Regions from separate parts of the Gordonia malaquae genome, predicted to be linked through region 4. Evidence: riboswitches for the same ligand, from Rfam matches in the RefSeq annotation. Region 4 holds a riboswitch; each other region holds the start of a gene.
What was found. Region 4 has a riboswitch for cobalamin ahead of WFK36_RS15125 (CbtB domain-containing protein). Riboswitches for the same ligand answer to the same signal wherever they lie in the genome.

Region 1: linked by a shared signal. The riboswitch ahead of WFK36_RS03460 (ABC transporter substrate-binding protein) and the one ahead of WFK36_RS15125 (CbtB domain-containing protein) in region 4 are both predicted to bind cobalamin.
Region 2: linked by a shared signal. The riboswitch ahead of WFK36_RS20360 (ABC transporter substrate-binding protein) and the one ahead of WFK36_RS15125 (CbtB domain-containing protein) in region 4 are both predicted to bind cobalamin.
Region 3: linked by a shared signal. The riboswitch ahead of cobN (cobaltochelatase subunit CobN) and the one ahead of WFK36_RS15125 (CbtB domain-containing protein) in region 4 are both predicted to bind cobalamin.

What each region holds. Positions count from the first base shown of each region.
Region 1 is NZ_JBBCUB010000001.1:700,654-705,388, reverse strand. Features, by position in the region: gene WFK36_RS03465 (FecCD family ABC transporter permease) at 1-422, opposite strand, end outside; gene WFK36_RS03460 (ABC transporter substrate-binding protein) at 458-1,423, opposite strand; cobalamin riboswitch at 1,458-1,657, opposite strand; gene WFK36_RS03455 (CapA family protein) at 1,689-2,837, shown strand; gene WFK36_RS03450 (iron-containing redox enzyme family protein) at 2,720-3,841, opposite strand; gene WFK36_RS03445 (hypothetical protein) at 4,001-4,582, shown strand; gene WFK36_RS03440 (HemK2/MTQ2 family protein methyltransferase) at 4,584-4,735, shown strand, end outside.
Region 2 is NZ_JBBCUB010000007.1:68,527-73,261, forward strand. Features, by position in the region: gene WFK36_RS20355 (prolyl oligopeptidase family serine peptidase) at 1-1,324, shown strand, start outside; cobalamin riboswitch at 1,356-1,480, shown strand; gene WFK36_RS20360 (ABC transporter substrate-binding protein) at 1,516-2,709, shown strand; gene WFK36_RS20365 (FecCD family ABC transporter permease) at 2,706-3,773, shown strand; gene WFK36_RS20370 (ABC transporter ATP-binding protein) at 3,770-4,567, shown strand; gene WFK36_RS20375 (rhomboid-like protein) at 4,536-4,735, opposite strand, start outside.
Region 3 is NZ_JBBCUB010000002.1:316,684-321,418, forward strand. Features, by position in the region: gene cobN (cobaltochelatase subunit CobN) at 1-2,212, opposite strand, end outside; cobalamin riboswitch at 2,261-2,399, opposite strand; gene cobG (precorrin-3B synthase) at 2,411-3,547, shown strand; gene WFK36_RS08540 (HNH endonuclease signature motif containing protein) at 3,641-4,735, opposite strand, start outside.
Region 4 is NZ_JBBCUB010000004.1:148,652-153,386, reverse strand. Features, by position in the region: gene WFK36_RS15130 (ATP-dependent helicase) at 1-2,890, opposite strand, end outside; cobalamin riboswitch at 2,896-3,036, shown strand; gene WFK36_RS15125 (CbtB domain-containing protein) at 3,077-3,298, shown strand; gene WFK36_RS15120 (CbtA family protein) at 3,325-4,134, shown strand; gene WFK36_RS15115 (histidine phosphatase family protein) at 4,134-4,661, shown strand; gene WFK36_RS15110 (8-oxoguanine DNA glycosylase OGG fold protein) at 4,597-4,735, opposite strand, start outside.

The DNA.
Region 1 (4,735 bases), on a different contig from region 4:
GTCCGAGTGGTCGCGATCGCGAACACGGTGAGCAACGCCAGCATCGCTCCAGCGAATGCCGCGACCGACACCGCCGGACCGCCTGCCAGCCCGGCGACAGTGGTTCCGAGCGTGAGGACGGCCGTGGCGCCCACAGACGCCCCGGACGCGAGTCCGAGAATGTACGGATCGGCGAGGACGTTGCCCGTCAACGACTGCAGGACGGCCCCGCACAATGCCAGCCCGGCCCCCACCACCGCGCCCTCGACCACGCGGGGCAGACGCAGATCCACCACGATGTAGGCGGTGTTCGCATCAACACCCGACCCGATCCCGAACTGGCCCGCGACGGCTCGATACACCTCGCCGAGTCCGATGTCGGCCGAACCCGCGAACACCCCGACGCCCATGCTCACCACGAGCAGAACTGTCAGACCGACCATCCAGCCGAGGTAGGCCGAAGCCGATCTCGTGACGGTCAGCGCTTCGCCAACTGTTCGGACACGGTCACCGCCCCGTCGATGAGGCGGGGTCCCGGTGTGCTCGTCGAGAACGGCAGCACGACGAAAGACCCGGCCTTGACTGCCTTCAGATTCTTCAACACCGGATCGTTCTCCAGGTAGGTCCGCTTGGCCTGTGCCGTGTCCCACGAGGCGTCGGCCAGCACGATCACGTCCGGATCCGCCCGAACGACGCTCTCCCAATCCCCGTCGGCCCAGTTGCCGTCGATGCCAGCGAACACGTTTCGGGCGCCGACCGCGTCGATGATCAACTGCGGGCCGCCCTTCCCACCGCCGACGTAGGGCGTGGTGGTTCCACTGTCGTACCAGAAGATCGACTTGCCACGCCCGGCCGCTGACGCCTCGACGGCCGCGAGTTCGTCACGCATCCGTTCGTTGACCGCGTCTGCCTCATCCGTGCGGCCGAACAGCACACCGTTGTCGGAGGTCTCGCCGGCGATCGCATCCCACGACGACTCGGCACGCTTGGTCTTGTCGTTGCACGCGAACGGCGACACGTAGGTGGCGATGCCCAGAGCGTCCAACTCGTCCTGGCTGCCGAGAGCCTTCTCGTCGAACGCCGTGCCGTACGACGCGAGGAGCAGATCGGGCTTACGCGTGATCACGGTCTCGCGGTCCGGGAACTCCTTCGCGAGCACTGGAATCTTGTTGTAGGCCTGCTCCCACTGCGGCGCGATCGTGTCGTCGAGATATGCGGTGCCTATCAGCTGTTCACCTGCACCGATCGACAGGGCGGTCTCGGTCGCTCCTTGGTTCAACGTGATCGCGGCCTTCGCCGAGGCGCTCAACGACACTGTCCGGCCGCAGTTCTGCACGGTGATCGCGCCCGACGTCGTCTCGTCACCGCCGTTCGTGCTTGTGCAGCCGGCCAACAACAACGACATCGCGGCGATCGAGGCGCCGACTGTGAAACGGGTACGCAAAGTACGCCCGCCTTCCATTACTCGTGGAAAACCTATTCGGGGGTCGGTCACGGCCGGTCTCCTGGCTCAACAGGGTCTACCGGCGGAACAACCTTCCCGGGCGCTGCCCAGTGGCTGAAGACGTTGACTTCTCGGTCCCGCCGGACCTGCTCACAGTGGCGAGTACCGCGCCGGTTTCTCACCGGACTTCCCGAACACCGTGACGTCGGAGTGATCGTACCCGAGTTACACCGTTCGACGGCTTGCAGCGGTCTGCGCAACCGGGTTGGATGTTCGGGTGCGATCGGGACGAATCGGCTTCTGTGCCGTGATGATGACGGCCGTGTCAGCCGTCGGCGGAAGCGCCGCTCCGCTGATGTTGCAGTCGGTCGACAGCGCGGCGTTCGCAGCCGAGACATCCCCTGTCCCGACCGAGCAGAACGTTCCGAGCACCAGGACCATCACGATCAGCTGGGTCGGTGACAACATCCTCGGCACCGACAAGGATTTCGGCGGGGGCACCCTCCCCGAACTGTGGGCCCGCGCAGGCAAGTCTCCCGACTACTTCTTCCAGAACGTGAAACGTTACTTCACCGCGGACGATCTGACCGTGGCGAACTTCGAGGTCGCCCTCACCGGCGAGCGCCGCGAGCGGTACAAGGGCGACGGTGAGACCTACCACTTCTACGGCGACCCCGCGGTCGCCGAGTCGCTGCCCGCCGCCGGGATCGACGTCGTCACATTGGCCAACAATCACACCTTCGACTACGGCCAGGCGGGCTTCGACGACACCACTCGCGCGTTGGACGCCGTCGGCGTCGATTACGTCGGAACCGGCCACGAGTCGGAGGGCTCGACGTACGACTTCCGCGTGATCCGCGATGTGAAGGGTGTCCGGGTCGGACTCGTCGGCTATCAAGCCTGGGCCGACACCGTGCCATTCCGTGCCAAAGTCCGCACCGACTTCTCAACCCTCCGGGCGGAGGGTGCACAGGTGGTGATCCCGTTCTTTCATTGGGGAATCGAGGCGGAGAATCGGCCGTACGAGGTGCAGACCTCACTCGCCGAGTTCGCGATCGATCAGGGCGCCGACGCCGTCATCGGCACACATCCGCACGTGCTCCAGTCGATGTCGACGTACAAGGGCAAGTTGATCGCCTACTCGCTCGGCAACTTCTCATTCGGCGGCAACACCAACCCGTCCGACAAGCGCACCATGATCCTGCAGACTCGCCTCACCGTCACCGGCGAGCGAGTGTCGGGATCGGAGTACCGGGTGATCCCGACCCGCCTGTCGCGCGACGCCGGATTCAACGACTACGTGCCGACGCCGTACCGCGGTGCCGAGAAGGCCGAGACGCTGGAGTTCATCAACGAGATCTCCCCCGACCTGCACGGTCGGATCGGAACCAGGTTCCGACCCGTGGAGTCCTGACCCATCAGAGGCTCGCCCGTCTCCCACGCGGTGGTGAAGGCGGCGTCCAGACGGTTCTCCACCACCTGCAACGCTCTGATCCCGAACAGCACGTCGTCGTGCAGGGACGGCTCGTCCGCGAGCAGGGAGGCGACCACCTCGTCTCGCATGACGATTTCGTGGACGGCATCGGCCTCGACGTGCTCGCGGTAGAAACATCGTGCGGGTTCGGGGGCGTCGATCCGGTCGAGTCCGGCGAGCAGCCAGGCCGATCCCACCGGCGACGTCACCTCGGTGGCCGCGAAATGTCCGACCGTCGCGCCGCGCCGTGAACGACGAAGCCCCAGGCACGACATCAGATTGACCGGTGCCAGAACCACCGCCGGGGCCGCGTCCAGATACGCCAGGTAGCCGTCGTCGAGGTTCATCGACGACAACAGTTCGGCGAACAGTTCCTGATGCACGCGTTCGCCTCGACCGGCTCCGTACTCGTCGTACTCCACCGCGACGAACGCCGCCTTCGCCGTACGACTCAGTCGCGGGATCGCCCACGCGTGCGGGTCCGCCTCCTTCAGGTGATACATGGAGCGAGCCGCGAAATAGTCGTTGAACTCGTCCTCGGTGCCGTGCCTCTTCAAGTGCGCGGTCACGCCCGACGGCACAGCACGCGCCAGGGCGCCCAACTGATCGTCCGCAGATCCCTCACCGAGGAGCTGAGCCGCCTCATCGGCGACCGCGTCGAGGAACATGTCCTCCAGACGGGTTCGCGCACTGATGACGGCGGGATCCCACTCACAGTCTCGTCCTGCGTCGGACCACCCACGATAGTGCAGTTCGTGGCATACGAGGAGCGCGAGCTGAACGTCCTCACCCCATGGATCGAGGTCGTCCGGGACATCGATCGCCGTCGGCGCATCGCCTGTCGATGCACGAACCGCATTCACGATGCGCTTCGACACCGGGCCGCGAGAATCGGGCAGCGAACGTTGAGCGCGGCGTGTCGGTGTCTGGGTCTGTCGAGTCACGATTGGTCACCTGCCTGTGGTTTCGGGAGCCGGACCGCCGATGACCGGGTACCCGGTCGTGCGGGGCTCCAAACCAGGATTGACTCCGGCTCGTTCCGGGTACCCCAGGATCACCACAGTTTCGCACCGACGAGCGCCGCACGAACGCAAGGAGGTTCCATGAGAGACACCGCGCTGCTTCACCGCTCCGGAGTTGTCGTATCCGGGGAGGCCGTCGTCGACGCCGACCACCTCCCGATCCGCTCGGGACCGGTCACGGTCCGCCTGTCCAAGGCTCTCGGGCTCCCCGGGTTGCTGCCCGACACTGTCGGGGCCGCACTACGATTCCCCTCGGTCGGCTGGGACCTGGTGATGTCCGGGCCCGAACGACGGATCGCGGGGATTCCGGTGATGCGGCCCGCGCTCCACTGGAACGAGGTCCCGCTGACGGCACACGGACAGTTCCGATACCGCGGCCGAACGTGGCGAGTGTCCGGCCGACTCCGCACACCGCAGGTCGGCGCAGGCCTTGATCTCGAGAGCCTCGGTCGTGGACTCGCACACGCTCCGGCAGTCCTCGAACTGACCGGAAGCCCACACGGACGGCCGAGTGTGCCGTTGGGATCAGTCGAATTCGGAGGCGAGCCGGTGACCGACGACGTCGCCGAGTTCGATTCGACGTCGGTCCCCGACGACATGCGGCCTGTCCGCGACTGGTGGGACGACCTGCGGCATGCCGCGTATCGCGGGCGGAACGGCTGACATGGCATTCCCGCTGACGTCGCCGGACGCGTCCGTCGCACCGGGGAACGATCACGAGGTCTACCGCCCGCAGGAGGACACCGATCTCCTCATAGACGCGTTGTCATCGGTCGACCTCTCCGGTGCCACGATGCTCGATCTGTGCACCGGGTC
Region 2 (4,735 bases), on a different contig from region 4:
CTTCGTGTACCGGTCGACAGACTTCTACAACGCCGAGCAGTTCGAACTCCGAGACGGTGAGCTGCGCACGGTGGACGTCCCGTCGGACGCCGACTTCTCGGTACGGCACGACGTGATGCTGGTGACCCCGAAGTCCGAGTGGACCGTCGACGGTGTGGCACGGCCGGCCGGAAGCCTGTTGGCGTTCGACTACGAGCGCTTCCTCGACGGCGACCGCACGCATACTGTGCTGTTCACGCCGGACACGCACACCAGCCTGGAGACGTACGCGATCACGGCGACACGACTGATCCTGGTGACGCTGCACGACGTCGCGACCCGGCTGCAGTCGATGGAGTTCGGCACGTGGACGCCGGCAGAGCTGCCGGGCGTCCCGGATCTCGCGACGGTCGGAGTGCTCGACACCGACGCCGATCACAGTGACGAGATCTGGATGTCGTCGAGCTCGTTCACGCAGTCCCCGACCCTGTTGTACGGCGACGCCGTGTCCGGGGTGGCTCCGATCAAGTCGTCGCCCGAGCGGTTCGACGCGTCGAATGTGAGCACCCAGCAGTTCTTCGCGACCTCGGACGACGGCACCCGGGTTCCGTACTTCGTGATCAAGCGCGACGACGTCGAGTCGGGCCCGACCCTGCTCTACGGCTACGGCGGCTTCGAGAACTCGCTGACACCGAGCTATCTGGCCGTGGCTGCGCGGAACTGGATCACGCGTGGCGGGATCTATGTGTACTCGAACATCCGCGGAGGCGGTGAGTACGGTCCGTCGTGGCACACCCAGGCGGTGAAGGCGGGACGTCATCTCGTGTACGAGGACTTCTCCTCGGTGGCTCGGGATCTCGTGGCACGAGGATTCACCACTCCCGCGACCCTGGCCGCGCAGGGCGGATCGAACGGCGGCCTGCTGATGGGCGTCATGGCGACCACGTACCCGGAGCTTTTCGGCGCGTTGGTCTGCCAGGTGCCTCTGATCGACATGCGGCGGTATCACCTCCTCCTGGCGGGAGCCTCGTGGATGGCCGAGTACGGCGACCCCGACGACCCGGCCGAGTGGGAGTACATCTCCGCGTACTCGCCGTACCAGCGGGTTCGCTCCGATGTCGACTACCCGCAGACGCTGGTCACCACCTCGACCCGCGACGACCGCGTGCATCCCGGTCATGCCCGGAAGTTCACCGCCGCACTCGAAGCCGCAGGCCAACCGGTCCGGTACTACGAGAACATCGAGGGCGGTCACGGCGGCGCGGCCGACAACAAGCAGGCGGCGTTCAAATCGGCCCTCGCCTACGAATTCCTCTGGCGCACTGTCGGCGCGACTGATCGCTGACCCTCCCACGGCGACTGCGTCGGAGATTCGGGGATCGTGTTACGTTTCATGGCGTCAACCAGCCTCGACGCGGGAAGTCGGTGTGAATCCGACGCGGTACCCGCCACTGTGACCGCTTCACGCGGCAGCCAGACCTCCGCTCGAGCTGATCTCGTCGTCGGGGCGGAGTGTCCCCGAGAGAGGCGGATGCCGTGCACCCGCATGTCCGCAAGGCCACCATCGCGTGTCTGCTCGTCATCGGATTGGCCGTCGCGGGCTGCTCCGAGTCGACGTCGAACGATGCGGGCGCTGCTCGCGACTGCATCACAGATTTCGACGCGAACACCGACTACTTCCCCGACAAGTCGACGATCTCCGACGCGTCGGGACTGGCGATCGAATACCACAAGTCGTACCAGGTCCTGACGGTCAAGGAACCGTCGCCAGGCGCGCGGCCCGTGTCGTACGTCCTGGTCCGCTGCGGTGCACCTGCGCCGAAGCTCGACGGAGCTCTCGCGGAGGCCCCGCAGGTTCAGGTGCCGATTCGCAGCATGTACTCGGGATCCACGACACATCTGCCCGCGATGGCGGCCCTCGGCGCCGCCGACACGGTGACCGGTGTGAGCTCCACCGACTACGTCTCCACCCCTGAGATCCGCGCACGGATCGACGAGGGCGACGTGGTCCAGTACGCCGACGCTGGTGTGCCCAACGTCGAGAAGGTGATCGCCGGACAGCCCGACGTCCTGGTGTCCGACGGCAACGAGGATCCGTCGTACGCGAAACTGCGGCAGGCGGGCGTCCCGGTCCTCGCCAACGCCGACTGGCTCGAGGCGAGTCCACTCGGTCGGGCCGAGTGGATCAAGTTCTTCGCCGCACTCACCGGTACCGAGACGAAGGCGGCCGACGTCTTCAGCACCATCAAGTCGGAGTACACCAAGGTGCAGCAGAAGACGACGAACGCACCGAAGACCGACGTGCTGCTCGGCGGCATCGAGAACGGCGCGTGGACGCTCGCCGCGGGCGGCAACTACTTCGGGCGGCTCGTCCGTGACGCGGGCGGCGACTACCCCTGGGCCGCGGACCCGTCGACCGGCTCGTTGCGTCTCTCGATCGAGTCCGTCATCGACAAGTCTCGAAACGCCGACGCGTGGCTCCTCTCCGACATGACCGTCGCGTCCCTCGCCGACCTGTACAAGCAGGACGAGCGGTACCGGGTGTTCGCACAACCGGCCAAGCGTGCGTGGAACGCGACGAAGGCGATGAGCGCGACCGGCGGAAACGACTACTGGGAGCGCGGCGTCCTCCGTCCCGACCTCGTACTGGCCGATCTCGCGGCGATCCTGCATCCAGACCTCTTCCCCGACCACAAGTTCGCGTTCTACCTCCAGCTCCCGCAGCAGTGACCACTCCCGTCACCGCCGACACGGTGAAGGCTCGCGGCACAGCCGAAAAGTGGACGGCGCTGATCGTCTTCGCCGTCGTGTCGGTGTTGGTGACGGCCGCGATCGGTGCGGTGATGATGCCGCTGTCCGACGTGGTGCACGTGTTGATCGGCGGCACTGCGTCGGATGCGGGCCATGACGCGATTCTGCGCCTGGTCCGGCTGCCGCGGATCGCGACGTCGGCGATCGCGGGCGCCGCTCTCGGCGTCGCCGGCCTGCAGATGCAGACGCTGTTCCGCAACGCGCTCGCCGACCCCTACATCCTCGGCGCCAACTCGGGAGCGAGTCTCGGAGTCGCGATCGTCGCTCTCGCAGGCGGCGCGGGCGGACCGGCGTTCGTCGGAGTCCTCGCCGGATGGGGTCGTCTCGGCATCGTTCTGGCCGCCGCGGCGGGCGCGGCGGCAGTGCTCGGCGTGATCCTGCTGATGGCCGTCTGGGTCCGCAACGCCGTCACGCTGCTGTTGATCGGCGTGATGCTCGGCTCGGTGACCGGCGCGCTCGTCGCGGTCCTCATCGTCTACGCCGATCCCACTTCGGTCCAGAAGTACATGATCTGGGGTCTCGGAACGTTCTCGTCGACGTCGTGGAGCGACATCCAGGTGGCGGCGCCGATTGTGGCGGTGACGATTCTGGTCGTGTTCTTCACCGTCCGACCGCTGAACGCCTTGCTCCTCGGCGAGGGCTACGCCCGCTCGATGGGCGTTGACCTTCGTGTCGCGCGAACCGTCACTCTGCTGTCGGCGGCCCTTCTCACCGGTGTCGTGACGGCGTTCTGCGGGCCGGTCGGATTCCTCGGCCTGGTGATTCCGCACCTGGTCCGGGGCCTGCTCCAAACCTCCGATCACCGGTCGTTGATTCCGGGGTGCGCGCTTGTCGGCGCGACCCTCGCCGTCTGGTGCGGCGCCCTCGCCGACCTCCCCGGCGATCACATGTCGCTGCCGCTGAACGCGGTGACCGCCCTCATCGGAGCACCCGTCGTCATCACCGTCCTGCTCCGCGGACGCGCACAGGGAGGTGCGGTGTGACCGGGCTCGAACTTCAGAAGCTGACCGTCGGGTATCGGGGACGGCGAGGCCGCACAGTCGCCTCGAACCTGTCCGCCGTGGCGGCGACGGGCCGCCTCACGTCGTTGATCGGGCCGAACGGTGCGGGCAAGTCGACACTGCTCCGGACCGTATGCGGTCTGCAGCCGCCCCTGGCGGGCTCGGCGGTCCTCGCCGACGGCACCGACGTCACGACGTTGAAGGCAGCCGGCCTGGCACGCCGCATCGCCGTCGTCACCACCGACACCGTCGATCCCGGCCGGCTCACGGCCCGGGAGGTCGCCTCCCTCGGCCGAACGCCGTACCTGTCCCCGACCGGACGACTCTCCGCCGACGACCGTCGCGTCACCGACCGCGCGTTGGACGCCGTCCGAGCGACGGATCTGGCCGACCGACCGTTCCACGACCTGTCCGACGGTGAACGGCAGCGTGTGCTCGCCGCGCGAGCTCTCGCACAGGAGCCGGAACTGCTCGTCCTCGATGAGCCGACATCGCATCTGGACGCGCCGTCACGCGTCGAGTTCCTCGATCTCCTCGCGACGTTGGCCCGCGAGCAGGGCATCGCCGTCCTCATGTCGTCGCACGAACTGGAACTCGTCATGCGCCTCTCCGACGAGGTGTGGCTGCTGCGCGGTGACGGGACCATGACAACCGGCACGCCTGCGGCACTCGCCGCCGACGGTTCGGTGTCCGCGGCGTTCGATCGTGGACGTCTCCGCTTCGACGCCGATCAGCTGACGTTCGTCATCGACGGAAGTGGAACGACCCTCGGGTGATCTGCAGTCGCGACCGGCCGAGGGTGATCGGGTACATGGCGAAGCCGATGAGCATCGCGATCAGGTGCCCGGCGTCGGTGAAGTCGGGTGTCCCCACCGCGAACGGCGCGATCACCGTCGCCAGCGCGATCGCCGCGTAGACCCACCGCCACGGCGGCGGGAGACGGT
Region 3 (4,735 bases), on a different contig from region 4:
CGTTCTCGACCAGACCGAGTGCTTCGCGCAGGCCCGGCAGGCTCTGCGAACCACCCCACAGCTGACGGGCCCGGAGCATGGCGAGGACCAGGTCCACTTCGGTCTCGGCGTCCGGCGCCTGGCCGAGCACGTGGAGACCGTCGCGGATCGCGGCATCCTTGATCTCGCACAGCCATCCGTCGACGTGCAGGAGCATGTCGTCGAACACGTCCTCCTCCGGCCGTTCCGCGAGGCCCAGGTCGGCGTCCATCTTCGCTGCGGTCAGGAGGGTCCAGATCTGCTGTCGGATGGCTGGCAGCTTGCCCGGATCGAGTGCCGAGATGTTCGCGTGCTCGTCGAGAAGCTGCTCGAGGCGGGAGATGTCGCCGTACGACTCGGCCCGGGCCATCGGCGGAATCAGGTGGTCGACGAGGACAGCGTGCGCTCGACGCTTGGCCTGCGTGCCCTCGCCGGGGTCGTTGACCAGGAATGGGTAGATCAGCGGAAGATCGCCCAGCGCAGCATCGGTGCCGCAGTCCGCCGACATCCCGAGGGTCTTACCGGGCAGCCACTCCAGGTTGCCGTGTTTGCCGACGTGGACGACGGCATCGGCTCCGAAACCCCACCCGTCGGTGTCGGCCCGCGATGCGAGCCAGCGGTAACTCGCCAGGTAGTGGTGACTCGGCGGCAGGTCCGGATCGTGGTAGATCGCGACGGGGTTCTCGCCGAACCCGCGGGGCGGTTGAACCAGGAGCACGATGTTCCCGAACGTCATGGCGGCGATCACGATGTCGCCGTCCGGATTCGCCGACCGGTCGACGAAGAGCTCGCCGGGTGGCGGTCCCCAATGCTCGATGACCGCTCCGCGGAGACCGTCGGGCAGCGTCTGGAACCAGCGGGTGTAGTCGGCCGCGCCCACCCGGATCGGATTGGCCGCCAGTGCCTCCTCTGTGAGCCAGTCGGCGTCCTGGCCTCCGGCGTCGATCAGTGCGTGCATCAGTGCATCGGGATCGTCGGCATCCGGGGTCGCGCCGAGGCCCGGCACGTCGCCGGCGACCTGGTAACCGGCGTCGCCGAGCGCCCTCAGCAGATGAACGAGGCTGCGCGGGGTGTCGAGGCCGACGGCGTTGCCGATTCGTGCATGCTTCGTCGGGTAGGCCGACAACAGCAGCGCGATGCGGCGCTCCGTCGCGGGGAGGTGACGCAGCCGAGCGTGCCGGACGGCGATTCCTGCGACGCGCGCGCAGCGCTCGACGTCGGGCGCGTAGAACGGCAGACCGTTCTCGTCGAACTCCTTGAACGAGAACGGCACGGTGATGATCCGGCCGTCGAACTCGGGTACCGCGACCTGGCTAGCGACGTCGAGCGGCGACACCCCGTCGTCCTGGGACTCCCAATCGTCACGCGACGATGTGAGGCACAGCCCCTGCAGGATCGGAATGTCCAGAGCCGCAAGACGTTCGACGTTCCATGCTTCGTCGTCTCCGCCTGCGCCCGCCGTGGCCGGCGTGGTGCCGCCTGCCGCGAGCACAGTCACGATCAATGCGTCGAAGGTGCCGAGATGTGCGATCAGTTCGTCGTCGGCGGCACGCAGCGAGGCGCAGAACACCGCTTCTGCTTGCCCGCCGTGGTTCTCGATCGCGGTGCACAGGGTGTCGACGTACTCGGTGTTTCCAGCGAGGTGCTGGGCGCGGTAGTACAGGACGCCGACGCGCGTGTCGACTGCGCTCGATGAACCGGAAGACTCGCTCGACCGGTCGGAAGACTCGCTTGATCGGCCGGAAGAGTCGCTTGACCGGCCGGACGGGGTGCGTTCCAGGACTCCCCAGGCGGGAGTCTCGACGGGAGGAGCGAAGCCGAGACCGGTGAGCAGCACGGTGTCGGACAGGAAGTCGTGCACGGCGGCGAGGTTCGCGTGACCGCCTGCGACGAAGTAGCTGTGGGCCTGAGCGGCGACGCCTGTCGGAACCGTCGACATGGCCATCAGGTCCGGGTCGGGATTGAGTTCACCGGACAGGACGATCACCGGAACCTGCTGGGCAAAGACGGCGTCCAGCCCCTCTTCCCACGCCCGTCGACCACCCAGGATTCGGACGACGACGAGATCGGCGCCGTCGATGAGGGCGGGGATCTCGTCGAGCAGGATGCGGCTCGGGTTCGCCACCCGGTAGTCGGCGCCGCAGGTGGCGGCGGTGCGCAGATCGGTGTCGGACGTGGACAGCAGCGTGATCACGGCGTACTCCTCGCCGGGAATACGCGCCCGGCATCGTGGGGACGGCCGAGGCTTCTCGGCCTGACGACGTGGGTCTGGCTCGGACCGGCGAATGAACACCGGGTCCTCACAGTGGCGCGACCGCGCCGGTTTCACACCGGCTTCCACATCGAGTTCGCCGCCAATCGTAGCCAGCCCGGCGACAACTAGGCTGAACGGGTGAGCATTCCCGCAGACCGCTGCCCCGGTGTCTTCCGGACCCACCAGGCCGCCGACGGCGCGTTGGCCCGGATTCGGGTGCCGGGCGGCGTGATCGCGTCCGAAGCTCTCGACGCCCTCGCGCTGGCGGCTGACGAGTTCGGAGACGGCACCATCGAACTGACGGTCCGCGGAAACCTCCAGGTCAGGGGGATCGCAGAGAACGATGTCGCGGCGTTCGCGGAGGCCGTGATCGCGGCGGGCCTCGCGTCGGACTCGGCCCATGACAGGGTCCGCAACGTGATCGTCTCTCCGTTCAGCGGCAGGGTCGGCGGGCTCGCCGACCTGCGGCCTTTCGCGGATGCACTCGTCGACGCCCTGGTGGCCGCTGACTGGTCGGCGGTCCTGTCGGGCCGGTTCTGGTTCGGCTTGGACGACGGACGCGGCGACGTCCTCGCCAGGACGACGGACGTCGCGGGTGTCGCGGTCGACTCGGACCACGCCGTCGTCGTGATCGGCGGCTCACACGTCATCGGACCGGTACCGCTGCGCGATCTTCCCGATCAGATGGTCGCGGTCGCTCGGGCGTTCCTCGACGTCGCCGACGGTGCGTGGCGGATCTCCGACCTCGACGAGGACCGTCGTACCACGTTGTTCTCCACCCTCGGGGCATCGGCCGAGGGGCCGCTGCCGGTGTCACGTCATCCCGAACCCCGTGTCGGATGGTTCGACCAGACCGACGGCCGCGTGATGCTCGGTGCAGTTGTGCCGTTCGGCAACCTCAGCGCCGAACAAGCGCGATACGCGGCCGCGATCGGAGTGCATGTGTCGATCACGACCGAACGCGAGATCTTGATCGGTGACCTCGACGAAGCGGTCGCCGAAACCGTCGTCCGAGTGCTGGCTCCCCTGGGTTTCATCTTCGACTCCCGCTCCCCCTGGACCACGCTCACCGCGTGCACAGGATCACCCGGCTGTGCGAAGTCGGCCGCCGATGTCCGGACCGCCTTGCGCGATCACGTCGCGGACCTCGACCCGGACGCCGATGCACCGCCGCATGGACACTGGATTGGATGTGATCACGGCTGCGGATCTCCGGCTCGGAGCCATATCCGCGTCCTCGCATCCGCCGACGGCACCCTTCGACGTGTCGACTAGCTCCTTCTGTCGCGCCCTGTCGTTTGTTGAGCGCAGTTGATTGTCGAGCGCAGTCGAGATTGTGTCGACGAACCGAACCTCAACCGTGTTCGGTCAGAACGGGGGCGTCTTGACTGCGCTCGACGGGCCGGCTGGTCGTTCCCGTGTGCGGCGGTTGTGGGCCCGCATTCTCATGCGGTACCGGTGTTTGGCGTCGGTACGCGTCCGCGGGCGCCCCGGGTCTGACTCGGCGGTCGGCCGCGAGGTTGTCGGGGCGTCGTGGTGGACGCACGGGAGGAGCCCGAGTTCGGGCAGCAGCCAGTGGTTCAATGCCCGCGACCGGACGGTGATGCCTTCCGGGGTGGTGGTCTCGGTCCAGATCACACCGTTGGCGTCGACGATCTGATCGTCGAGCCAGCCGTTGACAAACGTCTTCAGACCGTGGTGGAACCGGCACTTCGGATTGAGGTTGCACGGACACGTCGGACCACCCGCGGCCGGGTCGTCGTGGTTGTACTCGGCGACATGATCCAGATCGCACCGGTAGGCGGGCATATCGCACCCCGGGTGGGTGCACCTGCCGTGCACCGCCCGCACGAGGGCGTCGCACGCCGCGGTCGGCCGGTACCCGTTGCTCGGCTGTGACGCCCCGCCCAGCAGGTCGGTGACGTCGAGGTCACGGACCACGGTATCGGTGTCGGCGGCGATGTCGCGGGCATGCTCGGCGGTGATCGGACCGAACCCATCCAGGTAGGCGGGGATATCGGACTCCCCGGTCAGCGACTCCCGCCGAGCCACCACATGCAGTACGACTGTCGCCAGACGGGCCGCACCATCGACGCCCGCCCGGGACGGGCAGTCGTCGCCCGCGCACTGGCAGGCGAAGACCTTGCCGGTGAGCAGCGCGATCACCGCGTCCGAACGCCGCACAGCCTTGCCACGCGGATCATCCGGGCACACGCCCGCGATGATTGCATCGATCGAGTCCTGCGCCAGACGAACGTCCTCGACCGATCCTGTCACCCGCAGATCGGCCAGAGTCCCGTCAACCGGCTCCACCACGACCTTCTTGCGGGGCTTGGCGGCCTCACGAGCCGCCTGGGCGGCATCGGCGTCGTGTTCGGCGACAACAGCAGCGATGATCTCGGTCACCCGCGGACCGGTCAGATTGCCCGCGCCACGGAGTCGGTCGGCGGCCTCTGCGTCGAT
Region 4 (4,735 bases):
GGCACCGTGCGGCGATCTCCTCGGATGTGAGGGGACCCAGCCACCGCACCATGTCTCCGACGTCCTCCGCATCGCGCGCCCGACGTTGCGGAGCGGTCCGCTGCAGACGTGCGACCACGTCGGCGATGACCGCGGGATCGAGCAGTTCGCGCAGATCCACCCGGCCCAGCAACTGAGCGAGGAGCGCGGTGTCGAGCGAGAGCGCTGTGGCGCGGCGTTCGGCGAGCGGTGCGTCGTCGTCATACATGAACGCGCCGACGTAGCCGAGGAGCATCGACGCCGCGAACGGGGACGGCGACGCCGTCTCGACCTCGGCGACCCGGACCTTGCGGGATGAGATGCGGGTGAGCAGCGCGATCAGGGCAGGGAGGTCGTACACGTCGGCGAGGCATTCGCGGACCGTCTCCAAGATGATCGGGAAGTCAGGGAACTGCGACGCCACCGACAGCAACTGTGCGCTCCGCTGGCGCTGCTGCCACAGCGGAGCCCGTCGGCCGGGATCACGGCGAGGCAGCAGGAGCGCTCGCGCCGCGCACTCACGGAATCTCGACGCGAACATCGACGAGTCGGCGAGTGCCCTCGTCACCTGATCCTCGACAGTTGCGGGATCGACGGTGAACACCTCGGCGCCGGGCGGTGCATCGTCGGTGTCGGGGAGCCGGACGATGACCCCGTCGTCGGTCGCCGTGGTCGCGCCGTCCAGCCCGAGCCTCGCCGACAACTGGGAGGCGATCGCAGACGCCCACGGCGCATGGACACGCAGCCCGTAGGGCGAGTGCAGGACCAGCCGCCAATCGCCGAGTTCGTCTCGAAAGCGTTCGACGATCAGCGTGCGGTCAGTGGGCAACGCCCCGGTGGCCTGCTTCTGTTCGGTGAGCAGTGCCGACAGGTTGTCGCGGGCACGCGCCGTCAGCCCTAGCCGGTCCGCTTGTGCCGACAGTTTGGCGTCGTCGGACACCTGTCCGACGAACTTGCCGATCGCCTCGCCGAGTTCGGCGGGACGGCCCTGCGCGTCGCCGATCCAGAACGGGAGTCGCCCCGGCTGGCCGAACGCCGGGGAGACGAGGACTCGGTCGTGGGTGATCTCCTCGATCCGCCAACTCGAGGCGCCGAGTGCGAACACGTCGCCGACCCGCGACTCGTAGACCATCTCCTCGTCGAGCTCGCCGACTCGGCGCAGCTGTCCGTTGTCGGACGAGCCGGTGAGGAACACCCCGAAGAGGCCGCGGTCGGGGATGGTTCCGCCGGAGGTGACGGCGAGGCGGAGGGTGCCCCGGCGGGCGGTGAGGACGCCGGTGGATCGGTCGTAGTCGACCCGTGGACGGAGTTCGGCGAACTCGTCTGACGGGTAGCGACCCGAGATGAGGTCGAGGACCGCGTCGAACACGTCGCGGGTGAGGCTCTTGTACGGCATCGCACGGCGGACGGTCGTGAACCAGTCGTCGACGCTCACGTCGCCCGCGGCGGTCGCGGCGATCGTCTGCTGCGCGAGGATGTCGAGCGGGTTCGTCGGCACCGCGAGCGACTCGATCTGTCCGCGGCCCATCCTGTCCACGGTGACCGTGCAGTGGATCAGGTCGGTCCGGTGCTTGGGGTACAGCACACCCTTGCTGATCTCGCCGACCTGGTGACCTGCGCGGCCGATGCGCTGCAGCCCGGACGCGACCGACGGCGGCGCCTCCACCTGGACCACCAGGTCGACAGCACCCATGTCGATGCCCAACTCCAGGGAGCTGGTCGCCACGACACAGCGGAGGCGGCCCGACTTGAGGTCGTCCTCGATGGCCGCACGTTGGTCCTTGCTGACCGAGCCGTGGTGTGCCCGAGCGAGTACCGGGGACGCGCCGCGGGTGGATCCAGACGTCGACACCATCGACGGCATACCGCCCGGGACCTGGGGGTTCGCCGCATCGAGATCCACCGGGTCGCCTGCTCTCGCCGCGGCGATCTCATTGAGGCGAGCAGTGAGTCGTTCGGCCAGGCGCCTGGAGTTCGCGAACACGATCGTCGACCGGTTGCGTTCGATCTCGTCGACGATCGACTCCTCGATGAACGGCCACAGCGACCCGGCGGTGGGGGAGAACGCATCGTCCAGACCGTCGAGGTCACCGGCCGACGGCGGTGCCGGGATGTTCGCCATGTCGTCGACGGGGACCTCGACGCGCAGGTCGAACGTCTTCGCGGCGGGCGGTTTGACGATTGTGCATGGTGCCGACCCGGACAGGAACTCGGCGACACGCTCCTCTGGGCGGACGGTGGCCGACAGCCCGATCCGCTGTGCGCGCGAGGAGAGCAGGTCGTCGAGTCGTTCCAACGACAATGCGAGGTGGGTACCGCGTTTGGTGGACGCGACGGCGTGCACTTCGTCGATGATCACCGTCTGCACCGACGTCAGCGTCTCGCGCGCCGATGAGGTCAACATCAGGTACAGCGACTCGGGTGTGGTGATCAAGATGTCTGGAGGCGTGCGTTGCAGGGCCCGTCGATCGGCAGTCGACGTGTCGCCGGACCGGACGCCGACCGTGACGTGCGGCGGCTCGACACCCATGCGTGCCGCGGTGTGCGCGATACCGGTCAGAGGTGCGGCGAGGTTGCGTTCGACGTCCACGCCGAGGGCCTTCAACGGCGAGATGTACAAGACGCTCACTCCCGATCGTGGAGATCCGGAGTTCTGTGTGAGGGAGTCGATGGCCCACAGGAACGCGGCGAGGGTCTTGCCGGAGCCGGTCGGTGCGATGACCAGCGTGTCATCGCCTTTCGAGATGGAGTCCCATGCTCCGAGCTGAACGGGCGTCGGCGCGGCGAAAGCACCGGTGAACCACTCTCGGGTCGCCGGCTGCATGCGCTGAAGAACGGCTGCGCGTGTGGCCACGACTCCATTGAATCCCATGCCACCGACAACTCCGCGTCCGAGGCGCGGTACGCTGCCGAAATCCCGGTGCGGGAATTCGGTGAGAATCCGAAACGGTCGCGCCACTGTGAGTCGGACCCGTGAGGGGCTGGCGAGTCAGATGTCGCCCCGGGTGTGCATATCCATTGGGCGGACGCGAAATCCGCAGGACAGGAATAGATTCCCATGACCGTTTCATCGGCACAGACGGCACCGCGAGCTCTCGCGCTCCCGGACCTCTCCGCGGCTTCGGCGGCACTCACCCTCACCGCAACGGTGCTGGTCGCATCTCTCGCGTACTACTTCCTCGGCTACGACCAGGGCGCCGTCTCCGTCTTCGGCAGCGACACCCACGTCCACGAGTTCGTGCACGACGCGCGTCATTTCCTCGGCTTCCCCTGCCACTGATCAACGGACCGGGAGAACAAGAGAAAATGGAACGCACTTTCATCGGCGCCGGACTGCTCAGCGGTCTGGTCGCCGGAATCGTCAGCTTCATCTTTGCGCGGATCTTCATCGAACCGCGGGTAGCCGAGGCCATCGACTACGAGGACATTCGATCCCACGCGGAATCCGAACTCGCAGGCGGAGCGCACGACCACGGTCACGAACTGTTCAGTCGCTCCGTGCAGGAGAACATCGGAGCCGGAGTCGGCACGGTCGTCTTCGCGGTAGCGATCGGCGCGCTGTTCGCTGTCGCATTCACGGTGGCGTGGGCGATCATCGGCCGACGCAGGCCGGAGGCCGACCCGCGCACCCTCGCAGCGTCACTCGGTGGCGTCGCGTTCGTCGCCGTCATCGGCGTGCCGTTCTTCGTGTACCCGCCCAATCCGCCTGCGGTCGGGGAGGAGGACACCATCGGGGCACGGTCCAGCTCATATCTGACATTGACGCTGATCTCGATCGTGCTGGCCGTCGCAGCGGTCGTGCTCGCGGTGTGGCTGTCGGACAGGATCGGTGGGCTGCAGGCCGGAGTGTCGGCGGCGGTCGCCTACCTGATCGGCGTGACGGTCACCAGCGCTCTGCTGCCGAGCTTCCACGAGGTCCCCGGACCCGTCATGGACGGCGATCGAATCGTGGCACCGGGATTCCCCGGCCAAGTGATCGCGGACTATCGCGTGTACGCCATCGCCAACCAGGTTCTGCTCTGGGCGGTGCTGACAGTGGTGTTCGTGGGTCTCATCGGGCTGATGATGCGCCGCACGGCCGCCTCCGCGCAGCGTTTGGAGTCAGTGCAGGCCTGATGCCGCTCACCGTGATCGTCGCCGGCCGGACCGCACCCAATCGTGCCGTTCGGTTCGGCGGCGAGACCGACCCGCTCGACGAGCGAGGCCGACGTGACATCGAGAGCCTCGACATCGTGGTTCCCCGGGGAGTGCGTGTGGGACCGGAGACGTCGGTTCGCGAGACCGCCAGGATCCTGGGAATCAACGTCGAGCCGGACCCGTCGTTGGCGACCGTGGACATCGCACGGTGGCTCGGCGTGGAACCGCAGGACGTTCCTGCCGACGAACTGGAAGCGTGGTTCACCGACCCCGACGCGCGCCCTCACGGTGGGGAGACGATCACCGAGTTCGTCGACCGAGTAGTCTCCGCGACAGAGGGGTTCGACGGGCTTGTCGTGGTGGCGTCGCCTGTCGCGCAGGCGCTCGCGGCTGTGTCGCCCGGTGCGTACTTCGAGGTGTCGATCCGGCCGGGGTCGGCGTTCACCACAACGACGGTTCGCCCCGCAGAGCTGTCCGACCGAGACGTCGCTGCCAGTCGCGATTGAGCCACAGCTCGACGATCTCGGGTTTGGTCCCCGCCTGCCCGGCCCAGCGGTGAATGAGGTTCGAGTATCTCGCG